DNA from 2 places in the Bradyrhizobium barranii subsp. barranii genome. Region 1 is predicted to be linked to the other one. Evidence: riboswitches for the same ligand, from Rfam matches in the RefSeq annotation. Region 1 holds a riboswitch; the other holds the start of a gene.
The links. Region 1 has a riboswitch for S-adenosylmethionine ahead of metX (homoserine O-acetyltransferase MetX). Riboswitches for the same ligand answer to the same signal wherever they lie in the genome.

Region 1 (7,080 bases):
GCCTGCGCGGCCGAAGCCGCTTCGGCGCGGCGAAGGCCCAGGCATCCACGTCTGTCTTCAATCGTGGATGCGCGTGGATGGCCGGGGCAGGCCCGGCCATGACGGTGAGTGAGGAAGCGTTACGGCTTCTTGCCGAGCTGCGCATGCGGCCGGCCGAAATCCGGCGCCGCCGAATCCTGGCCGATCTCGACGATGCCGCGGCGGATGGCGCGCGTGCGGGTGAAGTGGTCGAACAGCGCCTCGCCGTCGCCACGGCGGATCGCGCGGGTGAGCTTGGCGAGATCCTCGGTGAAGGTGCCGAGCATCTCCAGCACGGCCTCCTTGTTGGCGAGGAAGACGTCGCGCCACATCGTCGGGTCGGACGCGGCGATGCGGGTGAAGTCGCGGAAGCCGCCGGCCGAGAACTTGATCACCTCTGACTCCGTCACCTGCGCCAGCTCGTCGGCGGTGCCGACGATGGTGTAGGCGATCAGATGCGGCAGATGGCTGGTGATCGCGAGCACGAGATCATGATGATCCGGCGTCATGATCTCGACCTTGGCGCCCATCGCCGCCCAGAAGGCGCGCAGCCGATCTGTGGCCGCCGCATCGACGCCTTCCGGCGGCGTCAGGATGCACCAGCGGTTGATGAAGAGCTCGGCGAAACCAGAATCGGGGCCCGAATGCTCGGTGCCCGCGACGGGATGCGCCGGCACGAAATGAATGGTCTTGGGCAGATGCGGCGCCATGTCCCTGATGATCGCGCCCTTGACCGAGCCGACGTCGGAGACGATCGCGCCCGGCTTCAGATGCGCAGCGATCTCCTGCGCCACCGGCCCGCAGGCCCCGACGGGAATGCAGAGGATGACGAGGTCGGCATCCTTCACCGCTTCCGCATTGGTCGCCACGACATGGTCGACGATGCCGAGCTCCAGCACCCGCGCGCGTGTCTTCTCCGAGCGCGCGGTGGTGACGATCTCGGAGGCCAAGCCCTGGAGCTTCGCAGCGCGCGCGATCGAGCCGCCGATCAGGCCGAAGCCGATCAGCGCAACGCGCTGGAAGTGCGGCGTGGTGCTCATTTGCCGGCCATGAAGTCGCGCAGGCCCTCGACGACGAGGCGGTTGGCCTCCTCGGTGCCGATGGTCATGCGCAGCGAATGCGGCAGGCGGTAGTTCTTTAGCGCGCGCAACACCAGCCCGCGCTTGGTGAGATACGCGTCGGCCTCGTCCGCGGTCTTGCCCGTTTCCGGGAAGTGGATCAGCACGAAATTGGCGACGCCCGGCGTCACCTTCAGTCCGAGCTTGCCGATCTCCTCGGAGAGCCAGTTGCGCCAGGTCTCGGTGAATTGCTTCGACATCGCCTGGTGCGCAGTGTCCTCGATCGCGGCGACCGCGGCATACATCGCCGGCGTCGACACGTTGAAGGGACCGCGGATGCGGTTGACCGCGTCGATGATGTGCTCCGGACCGAACATCCAGCCGACGCGCAGCGCGGCGAGACCGTGGATCTTGGAGAAGGTGTGCGTCACCACGGTGTTCTCGGTGGTGGCGACGAGCTCGATCCCCATCTCGTAGTCGTTGCGCGAGACGTAATCGGAATAGGCGGCATCGAGCACCAGCAGCACGTGCGACGGCAGGCCGGCGCGCAGCCGCTTGACCTCGTCGAACGGCACATAGGTGCCGGTCGGATTGTTGGGGTTGGCGAGCCAGACCAGCTTTGTCTTCGGCGTCACCGCCTTGAGGATGGCATCGACGTCGCAGGTGAGATTGGTCTCCTGCGCGACCACGTTCTTGGCGCCGACCGCCATGGTCGCGATCGGGTAGACCAGGAAGCCGTGCGTGGTCGAGATCGCCTCGTCGCCGTGGCTGAGATAGGTGTGGGCGAGCAGATTGAGGATCTCGTCCGAGCCGGCGCCGCAGATGATGCGGTTGGGGTCGAGCCCGAAAGAACGGCCGATCGCTTCGCGCAGCACGCGCGAGGTTCCTTCCGGATAGTCTTCCAGATGCGCCGCCACGTTCCTGAACGCCTCGATCGCCTTGGGCGAGGGCCCGAACGGCGTCTCGTTGGCCGAGAGCTTGAACACCTTGCGGCCCGGCTCAGCCACAGGGCTCTTGCCGGGCGTGTAGGGCGCAATATCTAGAATGCCGGGATTCGGCACGGGGCGTGACATCTTCAACTCCGGAAGTAGCTTTAGGCGGTTCGCGATCTACGATTTCGACCCGGTCGAGGGCACCGTATAGCGCGTTGCGTGGCTGCCGACGAGGGCCGTGGAGCGCACCGAGGCCCCCGCTTCGATCAGGGCAGCCTTGATCTTGTCGATGCTGGTGGCGCTTGTGACCGAGACCAGCAGCGCCGCGCCGTCGAAGGCGGTATCGGGCACCGCCACGATCTCGGCGAGCGGCGACAGCGCCCGCGCGACCTCGGCGTTCCACCCGGACACGCGCACGCTGAAGGTCTCGACCTCCGTCACCACGGCGCTGTCGGCGACGCGCGAGATCGCGAACACCGGCAGTGCGGCCGGATGGTCGGCGCGCTCGACGAAGGGCATCCGCGCGATGATCTTCGGCGCGCCGTCCGCTTCCAGCTCCAGCCACCATGGCGTGCGGCTCGAGGTCGCCGAGACCAGCGCCAGATCGCCCTTGGACTTCGCCACCGCTTCGACCGCGGCCTGCGCGCTGAAATGCGCGACGTAAGGCACCGTGAAGCCGAAATGGAAGCGCACGGAATCGCGCATCGCCGGCTCGCTCACCGAGATGTCGGCATGCACGGAGAACGGCGCCTGGACGTAAGTGAACGTCGAGATGATGACGCGCCAGATGCTCTCGACCGCGTCGAGCGGCAGGATGCCGCGATGGCGTTGTACGATGTCCCGCATCATGGCGGCCTCACGCGCCGGGCGGAACGCCGAGCCGACCTCCTGGGTCTGCTTCACCTGGATCAGGCGGTCGATGATGTCGCCGCGCTGCATCAGGAGACGATGCATGCCCTCGTCGATCGCGTCGATCTCCTTGCGCAATTCCTGGAGCGATGGTGGCGCGGGCGGACGTTGGGACATATCTGCGAGATGCTGGTGAGAGGCGTTCCAATGCGGGTCGGCCAAGGCCCATCGGCAAGGCCGGATCCGCTGCGATCGACGTCCTGATTAGGCAGTCGGCGCGGCGAAAGCAAAGAGAAATGCAAAGGGAAACCGGGCCTTTTCGGCCGGCCTTTCAGGGATGAATTTGGCTAATCCGGACCGTGACTTGACGAAAACCGCCCAAGACAGTAGCTTTTGCCCGTTCCGTGGTCATTTGAGCCGGCCGGCTTGCAGCCACGTTAAAAAACTCGCTAAACAGGCCGGGGACGCTTCCGATCCCGGCCGAACCTATCGTTCAGGCCGGGTTTTTCATGGCCTGATTCCAGCGGCAGCCTGACGGGTGTCGCAAACGAGGTCGATGATGGTTGGCGTGAAGTCTGTGCCGAGTCCCGCGATCAGTGCCGACGACCGGTCGCATGAGGCGGATCATCCGAATTCGCAGGTCGCGCAGTTCGGCGCCGAGCAGCCCCTGCGGCTCGATTGCGGCATCGATCTCACCCCATTCCAGATCGCCTACCAGACCTATGGCGAGCTCAACGCCGATCGCTCCAACGCGGTGCTGATCTGCCATGCGCTGACCGGCGATCAGCATGTCGCCAACGTGCATCCCGTGACCGGCAAGTCAGGCTGGTGGGAGACGCTGGTCGGTCCCGGCCGACCTCTTGATCCTCAGCACTACTTCATCATTTGCGCCAACGTGATCGGCGGCTGCATGGGCTCGACCGGGCCGGCCTCGATCAATCCGGCGACCGGCAAGGTGTGGGGCCTGGATTTCCCTGTCATCACCATTCCCGACATGGTGCGCGCGCAGGCGATGCTGATCGACCGGCTCGGCATCGACACATTGTTCGCGGTGGTCGGCGGCTCGATGGGCGGCATGCAGGTGCTGCAATGGACCGCGGCCTATCCCAAGCGCGTGTACTCCGCGCTGGCGATTGCCTGCGCGACGAGGCACTCGGCGCAGAACATCGCTTTCCACGAGCTCGGCCGCCAGGCGGTGATGGCCGATCCCGACTGGCACAACGGCCGCTACACGGATCAGGGCATCCATCCGCATCGCGGACTTGCGGTGGCACGGATGGCCGCGCACATCACCTATCTCTCCGACGCCGCGCTGCATCGCAAGTTCGGCCGCCGCATGCAGGACCGCGAGCTGCCGACCTTCTCGTTCGACGCCGATTTCCAGGTCGAGAGCTATCTGCGCTACCAGGGCTCGTCCTTCGTCGAGCGGTTCGACGCCAACTCCTATCTCTATCTGACCCGTGCGATGGATTATTTCGACATCGCCGGCGATCACGGCGGCGTGCTGGCGAAAGCGTTCGCGGGCATCGAGACGCGCTTCTGCGTGGTCTCCTTCACCAGCGACTGGCTGTTCCCGACCTCGGAATCGCGCGCACTGGTGCATGCGCTGAACGCGTCGAGCGCGCGGGTGTCGTTCGCCGAGATCGAGACCGATCGCGGCCATGACGCCTTCCTGCTCGACGTGCCCGAATTCTTCGATATCGCCCGTGCTTTCCTGCAATCGGCAGGGAAGGCGCGCGGGCTCACCGCCAGGATTGACTGACAAGGACGGCTAGCGATGTCTGTGCAGGAAGTGCTGCCGCTGGGCGGCGTTGCGACGGAGCAGTCCGGCCAGTTTCGCGCCGATCATCTGCTGGTCGCCGAGATGGTCAAGCCCGGCTCGAAAGTGCTCGACGTCGGCTGCGGCGAGGGCGATTTGCTCCAGCTTCTGGAGACCCGCGGCATCGACGGGCGCGGCATCGAGCTGTCGCGCGAGGGCGTCAATCGCTGCGTCTCCAAGGGCCTCGCGGTGGTGCAGGGCGATGCCGACACCGATCTCGTCAATTATCCCGACGACGCCTTCGATTACGTCATCCTGTCGCAGACGCTGCAGGCGACGCGGCAGCCGCGGGTCGTGCTGGAGAATCTGCTGCGCATCGGCCGCCGCGCCATCGTGTCGTTCCCGAATTTCGGCTTCTGGAAGATGCGGCTCCAGCTCCTGGTCGGCGGCCACATGCCGCGCACCGAGAATCTGCCGGCGACCTGGTACGACACCGCCAACATCCACTTCTGCACCATCAAGGATTTCGTCGAGCTCTGCGACGCGATCGACGTCAAGATGGAGCGCGCCGAGGCGCTGGATCTCTACGGCCGTCCGTTGCGGCTGCGATTGCCGTGGTGGGTGTGGAACATGTTCGGCGAGCAGGGCGTGTTCTTGCTCACGCGCGGGCAGGGGAAGTAGTTTCCGTCATTCCGGGCCTGTGCCTGTCGGCGCATCCCGGAATGACAGCGACTGGCAGTCTAATGCGCCGCCAGCGACCGCGGATCGCGCACCGGCCAGCGCCCGGCTTCCACCAGCGTCACGAACCGCTCCACGCTCTCGTTGAACAGCGCGGGTTCTTCGAGATTGAGCACGTGGCCTGATTTCGGAAACATCGCGAGGCCCGCCGCGGGCAGGTGCTTCTTCAAGAACAGGCTTGCCCCGACGCAGGGATCGTCTTCGTCGCCGCAGATGATCAGCGCGGGCGTTGCCACACCTCGAATGGCATCCGGCATCGTGTAAATCGATGGCCTGCCGCCCTGGAAGCCGCGCATCGTGTTCGCGGAGCCCTTGGCATCGTGGCGCGCCAGCGCGGCGTAGAAATCGCCGTGGCCGCGCGGGTCCTTCACCAGGAACGGAATCCGGCTCGGCGCCTCGCGCGTGACCTTTGCGACCTCGGCGGAGCCGAGCGTCTCGAACTGCTCGGCATTGGCGCGGCACTGCTTGCGCCAGTTGTCGAGATTCTCGATCTCCGATCCTGAGCCCACGCCGGCCAGCGTCATCGATAGCGCGCGCTGCGGCGCGTTCAATCCGATCTGGAGCGACGAATAGGCGCCCATCGACAGGCCGACGAGATGCGCGCGCTCGATCTTGAGATGATCGAGCACCGCGAGCGCGTCGGTGTAGAAATGCTTGTAGGTGTAGACCTCGCCATCAGGCACGTCCGACGGCGTGTAACCGCGCGCAGAATAGGTGATGCAGCGATGGCCGCGCGAGAAGTAGCGCATCTGCGGCTCCCAATTGGTGTAGTCGGCCGCGAACTCATGCAGAAAAATAATCGGCGTTCCCTGACCCGCTTCTTCGAAATAGATGCGGACGTCGTCCCTGGTCGTGGCGTGGGGCATTAACTGTTTCCCTCTCTTCAAGCCGCCTTTGGAGAATTGCAGTTAACGTTGTTGTCCGCAATGCGGCAGCCTCAAGCCAGCACCGGCGCAAAATCATCGCAGCTATTCGCGGGCGTGGCGTCTTTTTCTCGCCACATCCGGCGGCTTAACGGCCAGACGGATGCCGGCCATCGCACGGGCCGATTGGGGAAGTGGGGTGTCAAGAAGGATGAAGTATGTTCGAGTTGTTTGCGTCTCGCCTGTCGCGTTGTGTTGTCGCGCTGGCGATTTTCTTCGCGGCGGTTGCCGCGTTCGTTTCTCCGGCCTCAGCGCGGCCGCATCATCGTCATAGCGCAGAGCGGCACGCTTACGTGCATCACGCCAGACATCATCATTACCGTCATTATCGCCACCATGCCCGCAACTCGCGCTTCGAGCGCGGCGCGGCGCAGTTGCAGGCGAGCGGCTTCGCCGACACCCAGGCGAGCTACAATCCGAACGCCAATGTCGGCGGCATGGCCAACAACGGAATGACCAATCCTGGAATGGCCAATAGCGGTGGCGGCTTCGGCGGCGGATCGGGCCTCGTGTCCGAGGCGCGCCGTTATATCGGCGGCAATCCGACCGGGCGCGGCAGCCTGTGGTGCGCGCGCTTCATGAACATGGTGCTGCAGCATACCGGCCATCAGGGCACCGGCTCCGACATGGCGAGCTCGTTCGCGCGCTACGGCACGCGTGTCTCCGGTCCGCAGGTCGGCGCCATCGCGGTCATGTCGCGCGGTCGCCGGGGCGGCCATGTCGGCATCATCACCGGCGTGGACGCGCAGGGCAATCCGATCATGATCTCCGGCAACAACGGCAATCGTGTTCGCGAGGCGCCG
Region 2 (7,080 bases), 620 kb from region 1:
CAGGCAGCCGTCGTGCTGCTGCTGTTTTCGATCTCAAGCGCGCCGGCAAAGGCGCAGTTCCTCGGCGGCGGAGGCGCCGGCGGCGAGGACATGATGACCCAGATGGCGCCGATGCTGGAGATGATGAAGGCGAAGATGGGTAAACGCCGCTTCGCCATGCTGATGCAGACCATGGGTCCGATGATGAGCCGCATGATGGAGAACGGCGGCGGCGGGCTCGGCGGCATGATGGGGGGCGGCGGCGGCAATTTCGGCGGTGGCTTCGGCGCGCCCAATTACGGCGGCTACTCGCCGATGGGCGGTGGCGGCTACATACCGACCGGAATGGGCGGCATGGGTGGCGGCGACATCATGGGCATGCTGGGCGGTTCCGGCGGCAGCGACATGATGGCGATGATCCCGCAATTGATGCGGCTCGCCGATGTCGGCGGCGGCGGCCATCGCCGCCACAGACACCGCTAGTCTGCAACGCCCGAAAGCGCAGGCCTGATCGTAGGTTTCGTCTCGCGCGGCCCCCAGCGTGTCAGCACCACGCTGGAGCACGAGAGCAGGCCGAGCACGACCATCGAGCTGGCGGCCAGCCAGAAGAAGCTCTGCGCGGTGGCGTCGTGCGTCGGCAGCCACCAGCCGATCGCAGCGATGTAGATCAGGCGCGCGGTCTGCGCCAGCACCGGCCCGATCACCTTGGCCGCGCCCTGCGACGAGAAATACATCGTCGAGGCGAGCCCGATGAAGGCGTAGAACGGCGCCACCGTCGACAGATATTGATGGCTGGTCGCACGCACCGTTGCGCTGTCGGTGAAGATGTTGACCCAGAGATCTGGGAACAGCGCGACGAGGCACGCCGGCGCGCCGACGGCGACGAACGCGCTCGCACCGGCGATCCAGGCGATGCGCCGGGCGCGCGCGATGCGGCCGCCCCCGACTGCCATGCCGATCATCGGCACCGAAGCGATGCCGAACGAGAACGCGATCGAGGTCAGCAAAAATTCCAGCCGCGCGCCGATGCCGTAGCCGGCGAGGATCGCAGTGCCGAACTTTGCCAGCATGTGGGTGAAGATCGAGATCGTCAGCACCGATTGCAGCGGCGAGAAGCAGGCGATGGCGCCGACCTTCAGGATATCGAAGAACATCGCCCATTGAACGCGCAGCCCGCGCAGTTTCGGTACGATTCGGGCGCGGCCGGAGAACAGGTACCAGCCCATCACACAGATGTTCATGGAATAGGCGATCAGCGAGCCGGCCGCGACGCCGCGCATGCCGAACTGCGGCACGGGCCCGAGCCCGAGGCCCAGCGTACCGCCAAGCACGACCTGCATGACCGCGGAATTCAGCATCAACAGCGAGGGCAGCTTCATGTTGCCAGTGCCGCGCAACACGCCGGCCATGGTGTTGAGCAGCCACGGCAGCACGGCCCCGCCAAAAAACACCTGCGTGTAGGCGACCGCATGCGTCAGCACATCCCCGCGTCCGCCGAGCATTTCCAGAACGCGCGGCCCGAAGATCAGCATGCCCAGCATGAAGACGAGGCCGAAGGTGATGCCGATCAGCAGCGCATGTGCGGCGAGCGTGCCGGCGCGCTCGCGGTCGCCTGCGCCGAGCGCCCGCGCGATGGCCGACGCCACGGCGCCGCCCATGGCCCCGCCGGACATCGTCATGGTCAGGATCACTGTCGGAAACACCAGCGCCATTGCCGCCAGCGCCTCGACGCCGAGCCGGCCGATATAGGAGGTCTCCGCGATCACCACACAGGTGCCGGCCGACAGCGCGACCACGTTCGGCCAGGCGAGGCCGAGCAGCGTGCGCAGAATCGGCCCGTCCATCAGCGCGCTTCGTACCGGCCGCGGAGGCGGCGGCAACGGGCGCTCTTGTTCATCGACCGGAATTTCGGCGATGTCGGACATGTCCTCTCCCGGGCGCAGGCCATTTGCGGCGCGGCAATGCGTAGGTGTGCCAATAAATTTCTTCGCGCGGAAGGCGCGGCGACGTGCTTAGCACGGCAATTGCCGATTCCTCCTGCGCCGGATGCAGGCGTGCCCTGCGGCAGCGCATTTCAAGTGGCGGAATTACTCAATGGTCCAGACCAGCGGCGGCCGACCGCCAGCTGTCGGGCGCAGGTGCACGCCGATGTGCCGCCCGCATCCGGCAGCGAGCCCCTCGAACAACCCTTCCAGCACCTTGGTGCAGGCGCGATGATAGTCGGCGACGTCATCCATCAGCTTCCAACTCTGCTGACGAAATTCAAACGTGCCTTCTGATGCCGTCGTCTCGGCAGCGTCATCCTGCGCGGCAAACAGAGCGTTCAGGAACGCTGCGAACTCGCTGGCGCCACCGCGGCTCATGGACAGTGCCGCCGCGACCTCGTCAAAATACTGCATCCCGATCAGCTTGCCGGTGAGGTGCAGGAGATAGTCGGCGTCTTCCGGGCCGAACAATTGCACCATCACGGGCGCGGCGGTGCGCACATATTCCATCGCGTAGTTGCGATAGGCTTTTTCCAGCCGCGGTTTTGGCCAGCTCGAAACAGGTAGCGCAGGCGCAGTCTTCGCATCGAACAGCGGCGCTTCCAGATGACGCGCGAAGACCAGGCGCTGATCCAGCTCGAGCGGGTGGTCGTACTGATAATAATAGCCTTCGAGCCCATCCTGACCATCGACGCTCTGCTTGGTGCAGACGAAGCCGAGCCTGGTATCGCCGAGCGCGACGCCATTGTTGGCGTGCCAGCCGCGCAGCATCGCGCGGCTGACCTCACCCGGCACGCCGCAGATCGCGGTGCCCTTCCAGATCCAGCGCGGCGGCGGATAGCGGATCCAGGCTTTGCGGTCGCTCTCATACATGTACTCGACATGCACGCCGCCGATCCAGTTTGAGAGATAATGATATTGCGCGGCGGCCACCGCCGGCGGCAGATGATTGAGACCGAGCTTTTCGAGCCCCGGCAGGAAGCGCTCCTGCTGCTGGCGGCGAAACACGCGGAAGACGAATTCAGCAGCATCCGCCGTGCCACGCCGTGTGACGACGGTGAGGATGAGGCCGGTGAAGTAGGCGTGATAGAGGTCGGCGACCGCGCGCCAGCGCTTCCATTGCGCTTCTTGTGCTGCGTCTGTTGCGGCGGCCATGTTCGCTCCCGATCGTTGTTTTGATCGAGTGTGTCACCGCGACCGGTGCGAGGCAACCTGACGCTCAGGCAGAGCGCCCTGCACGCCAGCCCGTCAATTCCGCATCACGAATTTTGCGCAAGCCCGGCCGCGCGCTCGCGCTCGACGCGTTCGGTGACGTCGCGCGCCATCGCGACCGATCCGACCACGGCACCACCGGCATCGCGCACCAGCGCGAAGGTCATCTCGATGTAGAGCTTGCGTCCGCTCTTGTGCAGCGCGCGGGTCAGCGTCGGCTTGCCCGCAAGCTTCATCGCCCCGGTGGCAAGCGCTGCTTCGAAGCCCTTCCAGTGCGCGGCACGCAGATGTTCGGGAATGATCAGATCGAGGTTCTGGCCGAGCGCGTCGGCGGCGGAGAAGCCGAACAAGGTGGTCGATGCACGATTCCAGCGCGTGATGGTGCCGGAGCGATCCGAATAGATCAGCGCGTCCGCGACGTCATCGAGGATTCTTGCGTCGAGTTCGGATTGAACACTCATCTCGCCACCTCGCATGCAGCCGGATTTCAGCTTGCATCCCGGCAGTAGTCAATCGAGGGGCTGCGGCGTACTGGATGCCCCGGTCAAGCCGGGGCATGACAGTAGAGTGTGGAGCTACACCCGAAAATGCTTCGATAGTTTGAGGCCCTGCGCCTGGTAGTTCGAGCCGATGCGCTGGCCGTACATCGCGTCGGGGCGCGCCAGCATTTTCTCGTAGACGAGACGGCCGACGATCTGGCCGTGCTCGAGAATGAACGGCACCTCGCGCGAGCGCACTTCGAGCACGGCGCGCGATCCCTGCCCGCCAGCTCCGGCATAGCCGAAGCCGGGATCGAAGAATCCGGCATAGTGCACGCGGAACTCGCCGACCAGGGGATCGAACGGCACCATCTCCGCGGCGTAATCGGGCGGCACCTGCACGGCTTCCTTGGAGGCGAGGATGTAGAACTCGCCGGGGTCGAGGATCAGGCTGCCGTCGGGACGCGCCGAGATCGGCTCCCAGAAATCCTCCACCGCATAGCCGGAGCGGCGGTCGACGTCGACGACGCCGGTGTGGCGCTTGGCGCGATAGCCGACGAAGCCGTTGGCCTTCTCGCCGGAGAGGTCGACGGAGACGGCAACGCCGCCGGTGAGATCGGCATCGTCGAGATCGACGAGACGCTCGGTCGCATGCAGCGCCTCGAGCTCGTCGATGTTGAGGATGGCATCTCCGGTGCGGAAGCGCACCTGGCTCAGGCGCGAGCCCTCGCTGACCAGCACCGGAAACGTCTTCGGGCTGATCTCGGCGTAGAGCGGGCCGTGATAGCCGGCGCCGATCATGTCGAAGCGTCGGGTGCCGTCGGCGATGACACGGGTGAAGACATCGAGCCGGCCGGTCGAGCTTTTCGGGTTCGCGGCGGCGACGATCTCCGGCGGCAGCGCCAGGCTTTCCAGGAGCGGCACGATGTAGACGCAGTTGGTCTCCAGCACCGCGCCATCGGCGAGGCTGAACTCGTGCAGCTTTAACTCGTCGATGCGCTCGGCGACGGTCGCGCCGGGACCCGGCAGAAAGCTGGCGCGAACGCGATAGGCGATGTCGCCGAGGCGAAGGTCGAGGCTCGCCGGCTGGATCTGGCTTTCGACGAAGTCATAAGCGGGCAGGATGAGGCCCGCCTTCGCCATCGCCGCGATCATGCGGTCGGGCAGGATACCATTGGCGTCGGCGGCAACCGTGAAGCTCAACCGGGGGTCCTCGTCAGGGGGCAAATGCATCCGGACATGCGGGAAATAGCAGCCTTTTACGGCTATCCGATGGACGCCTTGACGGAAAGGCCATTGCGGAATATGAGCATCACTTATCCCGTGGTGATTTGAGCCGGCCGGCTTGCAGCCACGTTAAATAAGTCGCTAAACAGGCCGGGGACCTCTGTGATCCCGGCCCGTGGAAGTTATCCAGGCCGGTTTTTTTGTGACCATTTTCGATGGTCACGCAGAGGAGGTCCTATGTCGAAGTCCCCGGCGTCCACCACGCAATACCGTCCTGAAACCCGCCTGGTCCATTCCGGCACCCTGCGCTCGCAATATGGCGAGACGTCGGAGGCGCTGTTCCTGACCCAGGGCTACGTCTACAACAGCGCCGAGGAGTGCGAGGCGCGGTTCAAGGGCGAGGACCCCGGCTTCATCTATTCGCGCTATTCCAACCCGACTATCTCGATGTTCGAGCGCCGCATGATCGAGCTCGAAGGCGCCGAAGCCGCCCGCTCGGCCGCGACCGGCATGGCCGCGGTGACGACCGCGATCCTGGCGCCGCTGAAGGCCGGCGATCACGTGGTGGCCTCGCGCGCCCTGTTCGGCTCCTGTCTCTACGTCATCCAGGATCTGTTGCCGCGCTACGGCATCGAGACGACGCTGGTCGACGGTCTCGATCTCGACCAGTGGCAGCGCGCCTTGAGGCCGAACACCAAGACGTTCTTCCTGGAGAGCCCGACCAACCCGACGCTCGACGTGCTCGACATTCCAGGGATCGCCGAGATCGCGCACAGCGGCGGCGCGCGGCTCGTCGTCGACAACGTGTTCGCGACACCGATCTGGCAGAGCCCGCTCGCGCTAGGGGCCGACGTCGTGGTCTATTCCGCGACCAAGCACATCGACGGCCAGGGCCGTTGTCTCGGCGGCATCATCCTGTCGTCGGAAGCGTTCATCGCCGAGCACATCCACAATTTCATGCGCCAGACCGGCCCGTCGATCTCGCCGTTCAACGCGTGGGTCCTGCTCAAGGGCCTGGAAACGCTCGGTGTGCGCGTGCGCGCGCAGACCGAGACGGCGGGACGCATCGCCGACGTGCTGGCGAGCCATCCGAAGATTTCACGCCTGGTCTATCCCGGCCGCGCCGATCATCCGCAGGCAGCTCTCGTGAAGAAGCAGATGCGCGGCGGCTCGACCCTCGTCGGCTTCGAGGTGAAGGGCGGCAAGCAGGGTGCGTTCCGCGTGCTCAACGAGCTCAAGCTTGCAAAAATCTCGAACAATCTCGGCGATGCCAAGAGCCTCGTCACGCATCCGGCGACCACGACGCATCAGCGCCTCAAGCCGGAGGATCGTGCCGCGCTCGGCATCAGCGAGGGCTTCATCCGCTTCTCGGCGGGGCTCGAGCATGTGGATGATCTGATCGAGGATCTGACCGCGGCGCTGGAGAAGGCGTGAGGCTCTTACCCTCCCCTGGAGGGGGAGGGTCGATCGCGCGAAGCGCGAGCGGGGTGGGGTGATCTCTCCGCTCGGGCAGTATTCGATGCGGAAGCACCGTCACCCCACCCCGCTCCGCATTCCGCTTCGCTGCATGCGAAGCGACCTTCCCCCTCCAGGGGAGGGTGAAGCGAAAACCTACATCGGCCGATACGTCCGCACGTCGGCGGGCACGTTGACGCCGAGCTTGATCTGGCCGACGGAGCGGATGATGTCGTCGCCGAGGATCTGCGCGAAGCAGGCATAGCCCCAATCGTTCATGTGCAGGCCGTCGGCGATCACGAAACTCTCGACCGGGATCGATTGATTCTCGTGCCAGTCGCGCATCACCTCGAAGCGGGGGAAGATGCCGACGTGACGGAGCTCGGCGACCTTGCCGAGCAGGTGCACCATCTTGCCGGCGCTCTCCTTGCGCTGGTTGACGGCTGGCGAATATTGCGGGTCGACCAGCACGATGTCGGCGCCGCCAGCGGCCTGGATGCGGGAGATGCCGTCCTCGACCATCTTGGCGGTGTCACCGGGATCGAGATTGCGCAGCACCGCATTGGTGCCGACCTGCCAGATCACGAGATCCGGATGCACGTCGATCACCTCCTTCTGGAGGCGCTTCATCATCTCGGGCGCGTCCTCGCCGCCGACGCCGGCGTTGATGACTGTGATGTCGGCGGTCGGATATTGCCGGCGGAGCTGCGCGGCGAGACGGTTCGGATAGTTGAAATCGGGCG

Region 2: another riboswitch for S-adenosylmethionine. It lies ahead of J4G43_RS03910 (O-succinylhomoserine sulfhydrylase); the one in region 1 lies ahead of metX (homoserine O-acetyltransferase MetX).

What each region holds. Positions count from the first base shown of each region.
Region 1 covers NZ_CP086136.1:1,418,884-1,425,963, forward strand. Annotated here, with positions in the region: gene J4G43_RS06955 (prephenate/arogenate dehydrogenase family protein) at 120-1,058, opposite strand; gene J4G43_RS06960 (pyridoxal phosphate-dependent aminotransferase) at 1,055-2,149, opposite strand; gene J4G43_RS06965 (chorismate mutase) at 2,186-3,034, opposite strand; SAM riboswitch at 3,252-3,331, shown strand; gene metX (homoserine O-acetyltransferase MetX) at 3,417-4,619, shown strand; gene metW (methionine biosynthesis protein MetW) at 4,635-5,297, shown strand; gene J4G43_RS06980 (alpha/beta fold hydrolase) at 5,357-6,220, opposite strand; gene J4G43_RS06985 (NlpC/P60 family protein) at 6,436-7,080, shown strand, end outside.
Region 2 covers NZ_CP086136.1:799,204-806,283, reverse strand. Annotated here, with positions in the region: gene J4G43_RS03935 (hypothetical protein) at 1-462, shown strand, start outside; gene J4G43_RS03930 (MATE family efflux transporter) at 459-1,904, opposite strand; gene J4G43_RS03925 (hypothetical protein) at 2,067-3,119, opposite strand; gene J4G43_RS03920 (PAS domain S-box protein) at 3,224-3,637, opposite strand; gene J4G43_RS03915 (2'-deoxycytidine 5'-triphosphate deaminase) at 3,752-4,888, opposite strand; SAM riboswitch at 4,969-5,048, shown strand; gene J4G43_RS03910 (O-succinylhomoserine sulfhydrylase) at 5,120-6,316, shown strand; gene J4G43_RS03905 (SGNH/GDSL hydrolase family protein) at 6,494-7,080, opposite strand, start outside.